DNA from 2 places in the Shewanella sp. 30m-14 genome. Region 1 is predicted to be linked to the other one. Evidence: predicted binding sites of a transcription regulator. Region 1 holds the regulator's gene; the other holds the start of a gene.
The links. Region 1 encodes sigma-54, which starts transcription at its own class of promoters, with help from an activator protein. Its sites were predicted from a motif close to GTTGGCACGNNNNTNGNNT; they were not measured.
Positions count from the first base shown of each region.

Region 2: the regulator sigma-54 is predicted to act here: its motif matches at 7,737-7,755, upstream of ACVBIU_RS12455 (flagellar hook-length control protein FliK).

Region 1 is NZ_JBRILW010000005.1:7,384-17,272, forward strand. It holds gene mlaD (outer membrane lipid asymmetry maintenance protein MlaD) at 1-278, opposite strand, end outside; gene mlaE (lipid asymmetry maintenance ABC transporter permease subunit MlaE) at 354-1,139, opposite strand; gene ACVBIU_RS05150 (ATP-binding cassette domain-containing protein) at 1,126-1,938, opposite strand; gene ACVBIU_RS05155 (calcium/sodium antiporter) at 2,113-3,072, shown strand; gene ACVBIU_RS05160 (KpsF/GutQ family sugar-phosphate isomerase) at 3,119-4,096, shown strand; gene kdsC (3-deoxy-manno-octulosonate-8-phosphatase KdsC) at 4,098-4,649, shown strand; gene lptC (LPS export ABC transporter periplasmic protein LptC) at 4,646-5,203, shown strand; gene lptA (lipopolysaccharide transport periplasmic protein LptA) at 5,274-5,813, shown strand; gene lptB (LPS export ABC transporter ATP-binding protein) at 5,810-6,541, shown strand; gene ACVBIU_RS05185 (RNA polymerase factor sigma-54) at 6,679-8,142, shown strand; gene hpf (ribosome hibernation promoting factor) at 8,172-8,459, shown strand; gene ptsN (PTS IIA-like nitrogen regulatory protein PtsN) at 8,462-8,905, shown strand; gene rapZ (RNase adapter RapZ) at 9,112-9,889, shown strand, end outside.
Region 2 is NZ_JBRILW010000015.1:29,355-39,243, reverse strand. It holds gene ACVBIU_RS12490 (sigma-54-dependent transcriptional regulator) at 1-845, shown strand, start outside; gene fliE (flagellar hook-basal body complex protein FliE) at 1,417-1,749, shown strand; gene fliF (flagellar basal-body MS-ring/collar protein FliF) at 1,792-3,492, shown strand; gene fliG (flagellar motor switch protein FliG) at 3,482-4,528, shown strand; gene fliH (flagellar assembly protein FliH) at 4,528-5,574, shown strand; gene fliI (flagellar protein export ATPase FliI) at 5,636-6,976, shown strand; gene fliJ (flagellar export protein FliJ) at 7,076-7,522, shown strand; gene ACVBIU_RS12455 (flagellar hook-length control protein FliK) at 7,844-9,379, shown strand; gene fliL (flagellar basal body-associated protein FliL) at 9,455-9,889, shown strand, end outside.

The sequences.
Region 1 (9,889 bases):
AAATACTGATAACGCTTATCCATGGCGATGCTGACTACTGGCACCAACTTCTCAGGGTCAAGATTGATTTCGCTCACACGACCAACCACCACGCCACCCACTTTAACGGGAGAGCGTACCTTAAGACCACCAATATTACTAAACTTGGCGTACAGCGTATAACTGCTATCGCCCGATTTGACCTCGACGTTGGCAACGTTAAACACCAATACTAAAAAGGCTGCCAACCCGGACAATAAAAATAGACCGACTAGAATCTCAATTTTCCTTGTCAACATAACTCATTTACCACTCTATTCAATAAATCTAAACAATAATTAACGACGTGGAAGCTTCCTGCGTCACCGTAAAAATTACTGGCCAAACATCATCGCTGTCAGCAAAAAGTCCAATGCTAAAACTGCTAGGCTCGATTGAACTACCGTCTGCGTCGTTGCACGGCTAATCCCTTCAGGATTAGGGATAACATGATAGCCACGATAAAGTGCAATCCATGTCACCACCACCGCAAATAAAAAGCTCTTGATAATGCAGTTAACAATGTCTTGTCGCCACTCAACTGACGCCTGCAATATCGACCAAAAACTACCACTATCAATGCCCTTCCACTCCACACCAACTATGTGGCCACCATAGATCCCTACAGCAGTAAACATCAAGGCTAGCAATGGCAAACTGATCACTCCCGCCCAAAAACGTGGTGCAATAATTTGCCTAAGCGGGTCGATAGCCATCATTTCTAGACTCGCCAACTGTTCGGTACTCTTCATTAGACCAAGCTCTGCCGTTAGCGCCGAACCTGCTCGGCCAGCAAACAGTAGCGCAGTCACTACCGGGCCTAACTCCCTTAATAAGCTCAAAGCCACCATCGGCCCAAGACTTTCTTCAGTGCCAAAGCCCACAAGAATATTATAGCCCTGCAGCGCGAGTACCATGCCGATAAACAGACCCGAAACCAAGATGATCACCATCGACTGCACGCCCACAACATACAACTGCTTTAGCAGTAATGGGGTGCCTTTTCGAAATCTTGGGCGATGTGCAATTGCGCCCCATAGCATTAAGCCGGCTTGTCCAAGCCCTACCACTAACTCAATTGCAGACTTACCTAATCGCGCAATTTGATCAATCAAGCTCACGGAGTAGTTCCTTCTTATAATCTTCTGCAGGATAGTGAAACGGCACCGGGCCGTCGGGTTCGCCGCCAATAAATTGCTTTAATTGCGGATTATCGGCCAAACGCAGCTCTTCTGGTGTACCGTGAGCAATAATGCGCTTGTCTGCCAACACATAGACGTAATCTGCAATGCCAAGCACTTCTACCACATCATGAGATACCACAACAGAAGTGAGATTGAGTGCATCTGACAGTTCACGAATAAGCTTAACCAGCACTCCCATAGAGATCGGATCTTGCCCCGCAAATGGCTCATCGTAAAGCACCATCTCAGGTTCTAATGCAATTGCGCGTGCTAATGCTGCTCGGCGCTGCATACCACCGGACAGCTCTGTCGGCATCATCTGCGCGGCGCCTCTAAGCCCTACGGCTTCGAGTTTCATCAATACGATTCGGCGAATAATCTCTTCTGGTAGACCTGAATGCTCTCTTAGTGCAAAAGCAACATTATCGAATACATTCATGTCGGTAAACAGCGCACCACTTTGAAACAGCATACTCATACGTTTACGCAGAGCAAACAGTTCACTGCGGCTGCACTTATGTACGTCTACGCCATCGAATTTTACTGTTCCGCTATCAGGGGTTAACTGCCCACCAATAAGCTTAAGTAGTGTGGTTTTTCCGATACCGCTTGGGCCCATGATCGCGGTAACTTTACCCTGAGGTATCGACAGGCTGACATCTTGAAAAATGACACGTTCGCCGCGGCTAAAGGTCATACCTTGAGTTTCAACCAATGTTTTGGGGATTTCAGTCATGCAAGCACCCTGCATCTAATAATGGAAACTTCCGTTTTCCGTACCGGAAAGGGAGAAATTGTACGTAATTGACTAAAGAGGCACAACCAAATCAAGACTATCTCACCTCAATACTTTCATTTTTCTTCAATTACAGCGAAAATACGCGGCTATACCCCAAAATACTAAGAATCGATGTTATTTAATATTTTTATGTTAGTCGCAGGCTTAGGCGCCCTTGTTTGGAGTGCCGATAAGTTTGTTTACGGTGCAGCAGCCTTTGCTCGTAACCTTGGTTTACCGCCAATGCTTATTGGTTTAACGATTGTCGCTATGGGGAGTTCGGCTCCTGAAATGTTCGTTGCGGCGACCGCATCACTCGAAGGCATGACTGATACCGCAATTGGTAACGTACTAGGTTCTAACATCGCTAACATCACTTTAATTTTGGGGATCACCGCTTTGCTCGGCGCAATTTCGGTGAGCTCACAGACACTCAAACGTGAAATCCCAATGATGCTAGTCGCTACAGTGATTGTAGGTTACTTTCTTTACGATGGTTTTTTAACCCGTATCGAAGGCATTAGCTTATTAGTGCTATTTATCGCTTTAATGGGTTACCTAATCTGGCATGGCTTAAACAGTAAAGACAAAGATGCATTAGCCGTTGAAGCAGAAAGCGAAGTGCCTGCCGACGTCCCAACGGGTAAAGCCATTTTATGGCTGATTGTGGGTATGGTATTGTTACCATTATCCGCAGACTGGATGGTACAAGGTGCAGTAGGGATCGCTAAAGCGTATCATTTGTCTGATTTAGTTATCGGTTTAACCATTATTGCAGTCGGTACCAGTCTGCCAGAACTCGCCGCTTGTATTGCCGGAGTCTTAAAAAAAGAAGATGACCTTGCGATCGGTAACATAGTTGGTTCAAACTTATTCAATATTCTAGCGGTACTTGCTATACCTGGCATTATAGCGCCTGGCGCTGTTGATGCAGCGGCGAGTACCCGTGATTTTTATATGGTGCTTGCAACAAGCAGCGCACTTGCAATACTGATCTTATTATCTGGACGCGCCAGACAGCTAAAACCATGGCATGGCGTAGTATTACTTATTACATTTATCGCATACCAGGCATTACTCTTCCTATCTTAGCAATGGGTGCGATACGTTAAGCAGCAATTTAAAGAGAGACCAAGAAATGGTAGATGCAAATCAACTACGCCAATGGGGTACTAAGGTCATCGATATCGAGAAACAAGCACTCGATAATCTGTATCAGTACATTGACTCTTCAGAATTTGCCCAAGCTTGCCAATTAATATTGCAATGCACAGGTAAAGTTATCGTGATGGGCATGGGCAAATCAGGACACATTGGCAACAAGATTTCAGCCACACTAGCCAGCACAGGTACACCTGCATTTTTTGTGCATCCCGGTGAAGCTAGCCATGGCGACTTAGGCGTATTGAGTGAGAACGATATCGTACTTGCGATTTCAAATTCAGGTGAGTCGAGTGAGATCTTAACCTTAATGCCAGTCATTAAGCGCATGGGGCTGCCAATGATCTCTGTCACGGGTAAGCCAGATTCTAATATGGCGAAGCTGGCGCAACTGCACCTTTGCATTGAAGTACCAGAAGAAGCTTGCCCACTTGGGCTTGCACCAACGTCGAGCACCACAGCAACATTAGTCATGGGCGATGCCCTAGCGGTTGCGTTATTGCAAGCGCGCGGCTTTACTCAAGATGACTTTGCACTGTCTCACCCCGGCGGTAGCCTAGGGCGAAAATTGCTACTTAAAGTCAGTGATGTCATGCATAAGGGCTGTGAGTTACCAAGTGTGCAAAATGATATCTGTATTACTGAGGCGCTGTACGAGATCTCTAAAAAAGGCTTAGGCATGACAGCGGTTGTTGATGCCAGCAACACCTTAGTCGGTATTTTCACCGATGGTGACCTACGCCGGGTTATCGACGCTGAAGTCAATTTACGCACTACTCCTATCGCAGAGGTGATGACTAAAGGCTGCGTCACCATTACCGATAACGTGCTTGCAGCAGAAGCATTAAAAGTCATGGATACTAAGAGTATTAATGGTTTAATCGTGATTAACGACAAACAACAGCCTGTTGGCGCATTAAACATGCTAGATATGGTCAAAGCAGGAGTAATTTAATATGTCCAAGCAAGGTTTATACGGCCCTATTAGCGATGTAGTCTGGCAAGCAGCCAGCAAGATAAAACTACTCATTTGCGATGTTGATGGCGTGTTTTCCGACGGCCTAGTCTATATGAGCAACAGCGGTGAAGAACTTAAAACATTCCATACTCGTGATGGATATGGCGTACGCTCAGTATTATCTAGTGGCATCCAAGTGGCGATTATCACCGGTCGTAAATCACAAATCGTTGAAGACAGGTTTACCGCTCTAGGCGTTACCCACATCTACCAAGGTGTCGATAACAAGTTAGCCCCCTATAATGAACTGCTATCACTTTATAATGTTAGCCCTGAAGAGGTCGCTTATATTGGTGATGACATGGTGGACTTGCCCGTTATGCAGCAGGTTGGTCTTTCCGTTTGTGTGGCCGATGGTCACCCATATGTAAAACAACATGCAAAAATGACCACCCATATTAAAGGCGGCCACGGCGCCCTACGCGAACTCACTGATTTACTACTATTAAGCCAAGACAAGTTTGACTCAGCTCATGGGATGAGTATATGAACCGCGTCACCCTTGCGATAATCGCACTTTTTGGCACTGCACTTTTGCTCTATTGGCAAGTTCAGTCTAAAAAAAGCGAGCAGGAGCTGAATATCGATACAAGTCAGCGACCCGACTATATTATCGATGATCTACGTAGCATCGAATATAACGAGTTAGGCTTCATCAATAGCGAAGTAACAGCGAAACACATGGAACACTTTGATAGCGTCAATATGACCTATTTTACTGAGCCTGTTTATCTCATTTACCCTGATGATGGCCTAGCCGAATGGCGACTTAAAAGTGATAAAGGCAGCCTGAATAAAGTCACTGGCAAGGTAACGCTAGAAAACAATGTTATTATCGACTCGATTAGCCCAGAAGAGCCGATACAGACGTTAAGCACCAGCTATTTAGATCTTGATTTGAATACTATGATCATGACGTCAGATGAAATTATCCACGTCACTGGCAACGAATTCGTCATTCAAGGTGTAGGCTTATATGCCGACCTGAATGCCCAGAGCGTAAAACTAATCAGCCAAGTAGAAGGTATCTACGAAGCTCAGTAACGCCAACATATTGAACAATTTTACACTCATACTAGCTAAAGAAAACGCTTTAGCTGAGTAGAAGGACGCTATGAAATACAATCAATCTATCCTTGCAGGCCTATTTTGTCTGCTCAGTTTCAGCTCTGTTGCTAAAGTTGATGACCTGATGCAAGAGGTGAAAATTGCGGCCGCTAGCCAAGAAGCTGATATCAAGAATAATCAGGTTATCTTTTTTGGGCCTGTCGAAGTCACTCAGGGCACAATCAAGATGAATGCCGATAAGCTACGGGTTTTCTCAAAAGAAGATAAGAGCGGTAAAACGCTTGTGGCGACTGGTAACCCAGCCACTTACACCCAAATAATGGATGATGGACGCCCGGCAACGGCTAGCGCAAAAGAGATCCGCTACGAACTTGCTACGCGCACACTCACCTTAGTCGGCGAAGCCACCCTAGCGCAAGACGGTAGCCAGGTCACAGGTAACCGCATTAAATACAACATCAGTTTGCAACAGCTTATTGCAGAAAGTACTGGCAAGGGCGATGACAGAGTTATCACCATTATTCAGCCTGAAACCTATCAGGAAGAGAAACCAGAATCGCCAGCGAAAAAGCAGGAACAGCAATGAACCAAATCACCTTAAAAGCGGTCAATCTTGCTAAGAGCTATAAAAATCGTGCCGTCGTACAAGATGTTAGCTTAACCGTAAAGACAGGTCAGATTGTTGGTTTGCTTGGCCCAAACGGTGCAGGAAAAACAACGACATTCTACATGGTGGTTGGCCTAGTACAGAGTGATAAGGGTAAGATCTTTATTGATGATGACGATCTTACGCTCGATCCTATGCATTTACGCGCCCGTAAAGGTATCGGTTACCTACCTCAGGAAGCCAGTATTTTTAGAAAGCTGTCAGTACGTGACAACATCATGGCCGTCTTACAGACTCGTCATGACATCAATAACGAGCAACGTGAAGAACAACTTGAGCATCTACTCGAAGAGTTTCATATCACTCACATTCGTGACAGCCAAGGTATGGCATTGTCTGGAGGCGAACGCCGCCGGGTAGAAATTGCTCGGGCACTCGCAGCTAATCCAAAGTTTATCTTGTTAGATGAGCCGTTCGCGGGTGTTGACCCCATTTCAGTTATCGATATTAAAAAAATTATTGAACAACTTAAGAGTCGCGGTCTGGGCGTACTGATCACCGATCATAATGTTCGCGAAACTTTGGACGTTTGTGAGCGTGCTTACATAGTAAGCCACGGAAATCTGATTGCTGAAGGTACACCTGCCGAAATCTTGGACAACCAACAGGTTCGAGCGGTGTACTTAGGTGAACAATTCAGGCTATAGTTAATTCACAGTATGGAAGCTGAAAAACTCAATATGGAATTATTTCCAAAAAAAAATCAACGTGTTGAGTTTTTGAGCAACCTTCGCCAGTTCAACGAGCTTTAACGTTTAACTACAGTGTAGGGAATAGCGGTAAAATGAAAGCGTCACTCCAGCTCAAAATGGGTCAACAGCTCACTATGACTCCCCAGTTACAACAGGCCATTCGCCTGTTACAACTGTCTTCTTTAGAGCTGCAACAAGAGATCCAACAAGCATTAGATTCTAATCCGTTACTGGAGCTAGATGAAGAGCAGTCAGATGGCGATATGATCAACGATGAAGATCACTCTGTAAATGACTCTAATAGTGAACTCACCCAAGATAGCGCAAGCGTTGACACCTCCGAAGCCCTCACCCAAGATTCCATGCCCGATGACCTGCCTATGGATACCACTTGGGATGAAGTCTACACCGTTTCCTCTAATGCTAGCTCAGGCGTAAGTCGTGAAGATGACATGCCATTCCAAGGCGAGACTAGCGAAGGCTTATATGAGCATCTTGAGTGGCAAAAGAACCTCACCCCATTTTCAGATAACGATCTTGCTATCGCCACCGCGATTATTGATGCGATCGATGAACGAGGTTATTTAACCCAGAGCTGTGACGAAATTCTCGAAGCGATGGGCGATCCTGAAACTGAACTCGATGAAGTCGAAGCCGTTTTAAAACGAATTCAACATTTTGATCCTATCGGTGTTGCCGCCCGCAACTTAAGTGAATGCCTACTTATCCAGCTAGCACAATATGCCGCAGATACACCGCACATTGAAAATGCAAGATTACTGATTAAAGACTATTTAGACCTTATTGCGGGGCGTGATTTTAGGCAGTTAATGCGTAAAACCAAACTCAAAGAGGATGATTTACGTGAGGCGATCACACTGATCCAAACTCTTAACCCAAGACCTGGGCTTGCCATTGCACGCAGTAAAGATGAATACGTCATTCCCGACGTGTCTGTCAGCAAGAAAAAAGGTCGCTGGGTGGTAGAGCTAAATCCTGACTATATGCCTAAGATTAATGTTAATCAGCATTACGCATCAATGGCGCGTAGCACAACGAATCAGGCCGACGGTCAATTTATCCGTGGCCACCTGCAAGAAGCTAAGTGGTTTATAAAGAGCCTGGAAAGCCGCAACGACACCTTATTGAAAGTGACAAACTGTATCGTCAAATTCCAGCAAGGCTTTTTTGAGTTCGGTGAAGAAGCCATGAAACCTATGGTACTCAATGACATTGCCGAAGCTGTTGAAATGCATGAATCTACCATTTCACGCGTTACCACACAGAAGTACATGCACACCCCAAGGGGCATTTTTGAACTAAAATATTTCTTCTCAAGCCATGTGGGTACCGACGATGGCGGAGAATGCTCATCGACAGCAATTAGGGCATTTATTAAGAAATTAGTCGCAGCTGAAAACCAGAGGAAACCGTTAAGCGATAGCAAAATGGCCCAGCTTCTGGCTGAACAAGGGATTAAAGTTGCTAGACGTACGATTGCAAAATATCGAGAAGCGATGCTGATCCCGCCCTCAAACCAACGTAAGAGTTTATAACTCAAAATTAGGCACATGGAGGATCGATAATGCAAATCAACCTGACAGGACATCACATCGAAATCACCGATTCACTACGCGGTTATGTAGAAGAGAAATTTACAAAGCTTGAACGACATTTCGATCAGATCAATAATGTGCACGTTATTTTGAATGTACAAAAAATGCAGCAGATTGCCGAAGCTAAAATTCACCTTAAAAAAGGGGAAGTATTTGCTATTTCGGAACATGCAGATATGTATGCTGCAATAGACTCCCTGATCGATAAACTAGATCGTCAGGTTATTAAACACAAAGAGAAGCTGACTAAACACTAACGATGGAACTAAGTACCATCCTGCAGCCGGAGTGCACTACCTGCGCCACTCCGGGCAGTAAGAAAAAAGTACTGGAGTTAATCAGTGACATTGCCGCTGTCCAGTACCCAACCCTTTCTTCACAAGAGATCTTTGAAAGTCTCTTGGCACGAGAGAAAATGGGTAGCACGGGAATAGGTAATGGTATAGCGATTCCTCATGGAAGGCTGTCGAATATAGAACGTCCAGTTGCAGTATTAGTTAAATGTGAAGTTCCTATCCCATTTGACTCATTCGATAAGCAGCCTGTCGATATTCTATTTGCTTTATTGGTGCCATCTGATCAGTGTGAGCAACATTTAGCAACACTGTCTTGTATGGCTGAAAAACTCAACGATAAAGCGGTGGTTAAGCAGTTGAGAAAGACCAGCAATGAATCAGAGCTATACCAAGTCATTACCCAATAGCTAACTACTCAGGTCTTTAAGTTATTTATTTTTTACACAAAAGGTAAATGATTTAAAGACCTAAGTAATTATTACAGCAATATTATTTATTCTTATTCACCCGCTCAACTTCTTGCTTTCAGCCTTAAAAAAGTTAATCTATACACTTACACAATATAACCACAAAAATCATACATTTTGTTTAATGTCTATCAGGTAATCATACGATGAAGCTTGTTTTAGTCTCAGGTCGCTCCGGTTCAGGTAAGTCCGTTCTATTAAGAATGCTAGAAGATCTCGGCTATTATTGTGTCGATAACCTGCCCTTGCCAATGATGGGGACCTTACTCAAAGAGCTATCGGGTAACACTAAGCTTGTCGCCATCAGTGTCGATATTCGTAACCTGCCAGAAAAGAAAGATGAGCTGGTTAAGCACCTCACTTTTCTGCCTGATGGGGTTGAGTTATTAAGCTTTTTCCTTAACTCAAGCGATGAAGTGCTACTTAAACGTTATAACGAGACCCGTCGTCTGCACCCTTTATCGCACGATAACATTTCGCTTAAAGAGGCCATTGCGCTAGAAGGTCGCTTGCTAGAGCCGCTAGCCAACATTGTCGATCATTATATCGATACCTCAAATCTCAACATTTACGATCTTAATGATCAGGTGCGTGAGATCCTACTTGGCAATCTTGATAAAGAGTTGATGATCAACTTCGAATCGTTTGGTTTTAAACATGGTATGCCAACCGAAGCTGACTTTATGTTTGATGTACGTTTTTTGCCAAACCCACATTGGGAGCCCGACCTGCGCCCTATGACTGGGCTCGACCAACCAGTACAAGATTTCTTAAATGAACGCCCAATGGTCAACCTGTTTATTAAACAGATTGAAGATCTACTCGAAACTTGGTTACCCGATCTAGAACGTAACAACCGTAGCTACCTTACCATTGCGATTGGCTGTACCGGTGGCCAACACCGATCGGTTTATATCACTGAGC
Region 2 (9,889 bases), on a different contig from region 1:
ATCAAAATAGTCAACGCGCCGAGCAGCCATTCGTGGCGATTAACTGCGCAGCAATCCCTGAAAATATGCTCGAGGCTACCCTGTTCGGCTACGAGAAAGGAGCGTTTACTGGCGCCTATCAAGCGTGTCCAGGTAAGTTTGAGCAAGCACAAGGTGGCACCTTATTACTCGATGAGATCTCTGAGATGGAGGTGGGGCTGCAGGCAAAACTGTTGCGTGTACTACAAGAGCGCGAAGTTGAACGTTTAGGCGGGCGTAAAACGATAAAGCTTGATGTTCGGGTGCTTGCTACTTCTAATCGTGATTTAAAAGCCATGGCAACATCGGGCGAGTTTAGAGAAGATCTGTATTATCGTATCAACGTATTCCCGCTGACCTGGCCTTCACTTAATCAACGTCCAGCCGATATTTTGCCCTTGGCAAGGCATCTACTGCAACGTCATGCATTGATTGCTAATTACAGTGAGTTACCCGAATTAAGCGAATGCGCATCACGACGTTTATTGACTCATCGCTGGCCTGGCAATGTGCGAGAGCTTGATAACGTAATTCAAAGAGCCTTGATTCTATGCACTGCAAAAGAAATAACGGCAGCAGACATTATTATCGATTCAGTAGAATTAGATTTTAACCCTGAAAGCACACCTTTAGTTGTTAATAAACCCGCAGAGCTTGAAGGTTTAGGTGATGAGCTTAAAGCACAAGAACATGTGATTATTTTAGAAACCTTGACTCAATGTAATGGCAGTCGAAAGTTAGTTGCTGAAAAACTTGGCATCAGTGCCAGAACGCTGCGCTATAAGATGGCAAAAATGCGCGACTCAGGAATTCAAATACCTGCTTAAAAGCTAAGACGAACGCTTCGCTCACGGAAGACGGAACGTTCGCAGGATCTCTCACAGAACGCTGCGCTGACGGTACAAGCTGAGAAGGTACAAGCTGAGATGAGAGCACATAAAATAATTTTTTGTAGGTTGGGCTTCAGCCCATCAATCAAGGAGGCACACACAAGGTTTGTCGGGATAAATCCCGACCTACGTTAAAAAAGGGCTAGGAAGAGACGGTACAAGCTTTTCCGGCTTTTTCGTCTCAGCTCTATTCGGCTCTAAATCGTTTATGCTTTAATCGGCTTTTCCGTAAGCGAAGCGTTCCGTAGTGACATTCAATTAAATCAAACAGTCACGTGCCGTTAGGCCGCAGGCCGTTCGTCTATTGTTTTCCCGTCTCTGTTTTTAACGTCTTGGCTTTTTCTCGTTCCCTAGAAGTCACGAAGTGGCGCTCTCGAAGTGACGCAGTCACGTCCTCGCAGCGTAGCGTCCTTCTTGGCACTTCCCCTTCTTTTTACAAACTGGCAAGCTATTTGCTTTATCTCGCTATATCAACATTTTCGTCAAGAAAACGACATGGGAGCTAAGTATGCAAATTGGTGCGAATTCATTACTGCAAGAGATGCAGTCACTTAATGGTCAAATTGGTACTTCAAGCATTCAAACGGGCATTGCGCGCCAGGTTCAAAATACTTCAGGTAGTGATTTTGGTCAGCTGCTGTCGCAAGCTGTTGGAAATGTAAGCGAACTTCAATCAAATGCTGCTAATCTCGCCACTCGGCTCGATATGGGAGATACCACCGTCACTTTATCTGATACCGTGATCGCTAGAGAAAAATCAAGCGTTGCTTTTGAAGCAACCGTGCAAGTGCGCAATAAGCTCGTAGAAGCTTATAAAGAAATTATGAGTATGCCTGTTTAGGCCGTTATTACGTAGAAACAGGGTGCAATAGTGAGTACAGAAATGGTCGTAGGTACAGGTTCTGGTTTAGCAACCAACCCGCAAACATCAGGTGTTCAAGAAGAACATAAGCCTGGCTTAATGGGGTCCTTAGGTGGCGTCGATATGTTACGCCAAGTGACGATGATTTTGGCGCTTGCTATCTGTCTAGCCTTAGCTGTTTTTGTGATGATCTGGGCTCAAGAACCCGAATATCGCCCCCTAGGGCAGATGAGTACCGCTGAAATGGTGCAGGTACTTGATGTTTTAGACAAAAATCAGGTGAAATATGAGATCCAGGGTGACGTGGTTAAAGTGCCCGAGGATAAGTATCAAGATGTAAAGATGATCTTAAGTCGTGAAGGCTTAGATAGTGCTGCGAATAAAGATGATTTCTTATCTAAAGATAGTGGCTTTGGCGTCAGTCAGCGTATGGAGCAAGCGCGCTTAAAGCACAGCCAAGAACAAAATCTTGCCCGTACCATCGAAGAATTAAAAAGCGTGACCCGCGCAAAAGTGATTCTAGCCTTACCGAAAGAAAACGTATTTGCTAGAAACCGTTCAAAACCTAGTGCAACGGTTGTAGTGAGTACAAGGCGCAGTGGTTTAGCTCAAGAAGAAGTCGACTCCATTGTCGATATCGTGGCTTCTGCGGTGCATAACCTTGAGCCCAATAAAGTCACCGTGACCGATGCTAACGGCCGCTTACTTAATTCTGGCAGTCAAGACGGCGTATCAGCTATTGCTCGACGTGAGCTTGAAATTGTTCAGCAGAAAGAATCAGAATATCGCAATAAAGTTGAGTCGATTCTGATGCCAATCTTAGGTCCTGAGAACTTCACATCTCAAGTTGATGTCAGCATGGATTTCACCGCGGTTGAACAAACTGCCAAGCGCTATAATCCAGACTTACCAGCATTAAGAAGCGAGATGGTTGTAGAGAACAATTCCAATGGCGGCATTAGTGGCGGGATCCCTGGCGCCTTATCAAATCAACCTCCAATGGCATCAGATATTCCTCAGGAAGTTAATGCAACAGAATCGGTAAAGCAAACATCGGGTAGTAGCCACAAAGAGGCGACACGTAATTTCGAACTCGATACCACTATTAGCCATACTCGTCAGCAAATTGGCACACTACGTCGTGTCAGTGTTTCCGTGGCTGTTGATTTTAAAAATGCGCCAATGGCAGAAGATGGCAGTGTTAACCGGGTGCCGCGGACTGAGCAAGAACTTGCCAATATCCGCCGCTTACTAGAAGGTGCTGTCGGTTTTAATACCCAGCGCGGTGATGTGATTGAAGTGGTTACCGTGCCATTTATGGATCAGCTTATCGAGGCTGCTCCAGCGCCTCAATTGTGGGAGCAACCTTGGTTTTGGCGTGTGATAAAGCTCGTACTGGGAGCATTAGTGGTTTTGGTATTGATCCTTGCTGTAGTGCGCCCAATGCTGAAAAAATTAGTATACCCAGATAGCGTCAACATGCCGGATGAGCCATCGGTAGGTGGTGAATTAGCAGAAATTGAAGATCAATACGCTGCAGATACCTTAGGCATGTTGCAGCGCCCTGAAGCGGAATACAGTTATGCCGATGACGGTTCTATTATGATCCCGAACCTGCACAAAGACGATGATATGATCAAAGCGATCCGCGCACTGGTGGCTAATGAGCCTGAACTATCGACACAAGTTGTGAAAAACTGGTTACTTGAAGATGACAAATGATATTAGTGTAGAAGCGAAAACGGCGCCTGGCTTTAAGCCCAGTGACTTAAGTGGTATCGAGAAGACCGCCATTTTACTGCTAAGCCTGAGTGAAAGTGATGCAGCATCGATTTTAAAGCATCTAGAGCCAAAGCAAGTGCAAAAGGTCGGTATGGCAATGGCAGCGATGCAAGACTTTGGTCAAGAGAAGGTCATTGGTGTTCACAAGCTATTTTTAGATGATATTCAAAAGTATTCATCGATTGGATTTAATAGCGAAGAGTTTGTGCGTAAGGCGTTAACAGCAGCATTAGGTGAAGACAAAGCGGGTAACCTAATCGAACAGATTATTATGGGCAGTGGTGCCAAAGGTCTTGATTCACTTAAGTGGATGGACGCGCGTCAAGTTGCCACCATTATCCAAAATGAGCACCCGCAAATTCAAACTATTGTTTTATCTTATCTTGAGCCTGATCAAGCGGCTGAGATTTTCGCCCAGTTCCCAGAAAATACCCGTTTAGATTTGATGATGCGTATTGCTAACCTTGAAGAGGTTCAGCCGGCTGCACTGCAAGAGCTTAACGACATCATGGAGAAACAGTTTGCCGGTCAAGGCGGGGCGCAAGCCGCTAAGATGGGCGGCTTGAAGGCGGCAGCCAATATCATGAATTACCTCGATACTGGGGTTGAAAGTCACTTGATGGAAACAATGCGCGAATCTGATGAAGAGATGGCGCAGCAGATCCAAGACTTGATGTTTGTGTTTGAAAACCTAAGCGATGTCGATGATATCGGCATTCAAGTATTGCTACGAGAAGTACAGCAAGACGTATTGATGAAGGCACTTAAAGGTGCAGATGAACAGCTGAAAGATAAGCTACTCAGTAATATGTCTAAACGCGCAGCCGAGCTACTTAGAGATGACCTAGAAGCAATGGGCCCAATCAGGATCAGTGAAGTTGAAGTCGCTCAGAAAGAGATCTTATCTATTGCTCGTCGTTTGAGTGATAGCGGAGAGATCATGCTTGGCGGCGGAGGCGGTGAAGAGTTTCTATAATGACAGAACCTAAAGAGCCTCAAGGCGCCAGTGTGAATACGACTGACGAATTTTCCCATTGGGAACTGCCTGAAGTTAGGCAAGAAATTAATCCCTCCTCGCTGAATATGTTTGGTCGTAACAGCTTGCAAATACAGGTTGACGATCCCATTGAGTCAGAAGTTATTTTGCCGCCAACCTTAAGTGAGATTGAAGATATTCGTGCTCATGCAGAGCAAGAAGGCTTTAGTGAGGGGATGGATAAAGGCTTTAGTGAAGGCCTTGAAAAAGGGCGTTTACAAGGATTAGAGCAGGGCCATGGTGAAGGCTATTCTCAAGGCCAGCAACAAGGCTACGAAGAAGGGCTAAAAACGGCAGCCGAACAACTGCAACGTTTTGAAAGTCTACTGAGTCAGTTCGAAGCGCCATTAGCATTATTAGATACTGAAATTGAAAAAGAACTGCTCGCCACCTCGATGACGCTCGCCAAGGCCGTAATAGGCCATGAGCTTAAGACTTACCCTGAGCATATTTTATCGGCACTACGCCAAGGTGTTGATTCTTTGCCGATAAAAGAGCAAAGAGTCAATATTCGTGTCACTCCAAGCGATGAAGCCTTAATTGGCGAGTTATACACTCAAGCCCAGTTAGAACGAAACCGCTGGGAAATAGAAGCCGATCCAAGTCTAAGCCCTGGTGACTGTATTATTGACAGTGTTCGAAGTCATATTGATATGACGGTAGAAACCCGTATTGGCCATGTTTTTGCTGACCTTGATAAGCACCAACAAGATCTTTTACAGATGAAAGAGCAGCAAGAAGAAGCGTTACTTAAAGCAAGGCAACATAAAGCTGAGCAACACGCCGACTATCATGCCTCAATGACGTCAGAGCTTAACCGCGCGACTCACGAGCAAGTACTTGATGCGTCACAGGAACAAGCCTTAGGTGAGCAGGCTGCAGTGATAGATAATCAGGCCGCGGTGCTAGACAATCAGACTCAAGCTGCAGAACTCCAAAGCCAAATAACAGAACACAGCGAGCAAGTGCCTGCTGGAAGCCACTAAAGCAACTGAAGCAACCGAAGCCACTAAAGTAACTGAAGCAACTGAAGCAATTAAGGTGAACATGCCGACCCGTCAGCACCAATTACGCAATAAGCTGGCTCAACACCAGCAAAAAATCCATCCATTTTTGGTTGAAGCGAGTGGCCAGCTGGTGCGAGTGGTTGGTTTAACCTTAGAAGCCACTGGGTGCCGCGCTGCAGTTGGCAGCCTATGCGCTATCGAAACCATGGCGGGTAGCCTCATTGCCGAGGTCATAGGTTTTGACGATCAATTACTGTACCTCATGCCCATCGAAGAGTTGCGTGGCGTGCTGCCGGGAGCCAAAGTGACTCCACTTGGTGAGCAATCGGGATTAAACGTCGGCCTATCTCTTCTCGGGCGGGTACTCGATGGCAGCGGTCAGCCCATCGACGGCTTAGGTAACTTGAAAACAGATCAAAGAGCCTCTAGCCATGTTGCCGCAATTAACCCACTTACAAGGCGTGCCATTAGTGAGCCACTCGATGTTGGCGTAAGAGCCATTAACGCCATGTTGACCGTGGGTAAAGGCCAGCGTATGGGCTTGTTTGCGGGCTCAGGGGTCGGTAAAAGTGTGCTGCTTGGAATGATGACCCGCGGGACAACGGCAGACATTATCATCGTGGGGTTAGTGGGCGAACGTGGCCGCGAAGTAAAAGAGTTTATTGAAGAGATTTTAGGCCCAGAGGGACGTGCACGATCTGTTGTCGTGGCAGCACCTGCCGATACGTCACCGCTTATGCGTCTTCGCGCTTGTGAAACCTCTACTCGCATCGCCGAGTATTTTCGCGATTTGGGCTATAACGTATTGTTACTAATGGATAGCTTAACTCGCTATGCGCAAGCACAACGTGAAATCGCCCTTGCTGTGGGTGAGCCGCCGGCAACCAAAGGCTATCCGCCATCGGTATTTGCCAAACTGCCTAAATTGGTTGAGCGAGCCGGTAATGGTGGCGGTCAACAAGGCTCAATTACTGCGTTTTATACCGTATTAACTGAAGGCGATGATTTGCAAGATCCTATTGCCGATGCGTCAAGAGCCATTCTCGATGGTCATATCGTATTGTCACGCAGCCTAGCCGACTCAGGACATTATCCGGCTATCGATATCGAAGCATCAATTAGCCGTGTCGCACCTATGGTTATCAGTCCAGAGCACTTAGAGGCGATGCGAAAAGTTAAACAGGTTTACTCTCTGTATCAGCAAAACAAAGATTTGATCTCCATTGGTGCCTATAGCCAAGGTAGCGATCCACGCATCGATAATGCGATTCGCTTACAACCCGCGATGAATGCGTTTTTAAGGCAAACCATGAAAGACTCGATAACGTTTGATAGTAGCACCTTAATGCTGAGCCAATTGGGGGCGCAATGTCAGGCTTAACTTTTAAGCAGACCTCAATCATTAAGACCTTAGCCATTCAGGTGTTAGCCACTCAGACGTTAGCTCATCAGTGCTCAGGCAATAACAGAGTAGACTATCATGACTAAACCCGATCCACTGCATATGGTGCTTAAGCTGACGCAAGATGCCGAAGAGCAGGCTTCACTGCAGCTTCGCTCGGCGCAACTTGAGCTGCAAAGACGTCAAAGTCAGCTTGAAGCGCTGCAAAATTATCGTCTCGACTATATGAAACAGATGGAGCAGCAACAGGGGCAAAGCATTAGCGCCAGCCATTATCACCAATTTCATCAATTCGTACGTCAAATTGATGCGGCAATCGTGCAGCAGGTCAATACGGTGAAAGATGCCGATACTCAAAGGCAACACCGCCAAGCATATTGGCAAGAGAAACAGCAAAAGCGTAAAGCGGTGGAGTTGTTACTCGCCAATAAAGCAGAAAAAGCCAAGCTTGCTGAATTACGCAGCGAACAAAAAATGGTAGATGAATTTGCATCGCAGCAGTTTTACCGTAAGCGGCAGCGTTAATTCTCAGCAGTTACCCACCTAAATAATCCCATTTATCCCTGATACAGAGCTAGTGTTAAAGCGCTCGTAATTAAGAGCTCCTAATTAGAGAGCTCAGTATTCATTTTTTGACAGCATTCATTTCACTGTTGATAGAGCAATATTGGCTCTTTTAGGTTATTCCTTCATTGATCTATATCCCTGCAATAACGAGCGATTAAAGGCTGCGTTTGCTTTTGGCACTATTATTGCTTTCTATTGTGTTGACTGCCCCAATTCAGCCGATATTTTGACATATTCCCTCGTAGGTCGGTTTGATGAGTTAACCCTAACGGAGACGTAATGCAGCAGATGAACAACATTTTACTCAGTGGCTCAGAACATAGTAAAAAGGCCACTGAAAATAACAATAAATCTTTGGAGCCATCTCTTAAACCTAGGGCTAACTCTGAAGGTGATTCTGAAGTTGGTAGCTTTTCGGCTGCGCTGGAAAAAGCGGGTAAACAGACTGACACTAAGGCAGAGTCAGCTTCTTCAGCAGTTGATAAGCAATCATCAAGTGCGAGTTCAAGTTTAGAAATTACAGCAGAAAGCAACATTCAGGCACAAGCCAAGGCTGAGAGTGCTACTGATGATGTCAGCCAGGTGTTTGCCCAGATCAATCTTGCAAATAATTTTGGTAGTGAAGTTCAGCTTGCCGCCAACGGCGAAAGCTTGCCGCTACAAGTGGCATCAGAAGCGACTTCAGAAGAGACATTAGCAAGTGAGCTTGAAGCGAGCGAACTTGCAGGCGATATCTTAACGGCGTTGAGTCAAGAGTCAGGCTTGTCAGAGCAAGAGCTAACTCAGCTTTCTGCCGCAGAGTTACACAAGCTGTTGCAGCAAAGCCAAATTTTAGATGCTAATGGCGAATTAACAGCGGAGTTTGCTGTTACGGCTAATGTTAATCTCGACTTGGGGGCTAATTCGCAGCCAAAACAGCAAGAGGTTGGGCTAGTCGGTCAAGCGGGAGTGACTGATAAAGCCGGTCTTGCCAATATTGCAACGGACCCTGAGGCGCTTCACTCTGCTCTAAAAAGCGCTGACGCGAATACGAAAAATGAGCCTCGCGACATTTTCGGTAAAGAGCTTGCCGGGTTATCTCAATTACAGTCTCAGTCTCAATCCCAATTACAGAAAGCCAGTGGTGAGCAGCTAAAAAATGCCGATGCCAGCAGCCAAACGATGACTAATCAGTTGGCTGCAACCGAACAACTTAAAACGGCTGAATTGTCGGTGCGAATGATGTCATCGCAAACGGGACAAGAGGCAAGTTTAACCGGTGCTGACGCAGCTCAGGATCTTAAAGCGTTAACGGGTTTGCAGGGGCAATCATTACAGCTGCAAGCAGGAGCGCAGCGTCAAGAAATACCACAGCTGCAATTGTCATTGAAACAAGGTGCTGAACAAACACCGCCAATGCAACAGATGATCCAGCGTTTCTCACCGATGATGAATCAGCAGCTGATCACCATGGTTAGCAACGGGGTACAACATGCTGAAATTCGCCTAGATCCACCAGAGCTTGGCCATATGATGGTGCGCATTCAAGTCCAAGGTGATACCACTCAAGTTCAATTTCAAGTAAGTCAGCATCAAACTCGTGATCTTGTTGAGCAAGCAATGCCAAGGCTGCGTGAGATGCTGGCAGAGCAAGGGATGCAGTTAACCGATGGCCAAGTGTCTCAAGGGGGCGGTGGAAATACCGACGGTGAACAAGGAAACGGCCGCAAAAATGACAGTGGTATGGCCGAAACGGATGAAATTTCAGCAGAAGAGTTGCTCGCAAGGTCAAATCTATCAACAAGTTCGGCATCAGGTATAGATTATTACGCATAAGCAGGTAATCTATAGCGGCTTAAGAATATTGATAAGAGTGATGACGTCGCTCTGCACTCCAGTTAGGGAAGAAAAATGGCAGAAGAAGCAACATTAGAACTAGAAGATAGCGCTGAGCCTCGCAGTAAAAAGAAGCTCATTTTATTCGGCGCAATTGCTATGGTGCTAATGACCATTATCGCTATTACAGCATGGATGTTATTGCGCTCAGATGATGTTGCAGAGGTTGCAGGTACGGGCGATACCGCTGTTGAATCTGCCTCAAGAAGCGGAGAAGCGTTTTATGCGGCTATGCCCAGACCATTTTTGTTCAATTTACCAGATAATGGCCGAACCCGCTTAGTCGAAATTAAAGTGCAATTAATGGTTCGTGGTAATGACGATGACACTTTGATTAAAAAGCATATTCCGTTAATTGAAGATGCACTGCTTACCACATTTAGTGGTGCTGATATCCAGAAGCTCAGCTCTCCTGCTGGTAAGGATGAATTACGTCTGTTAGCGCTGCGA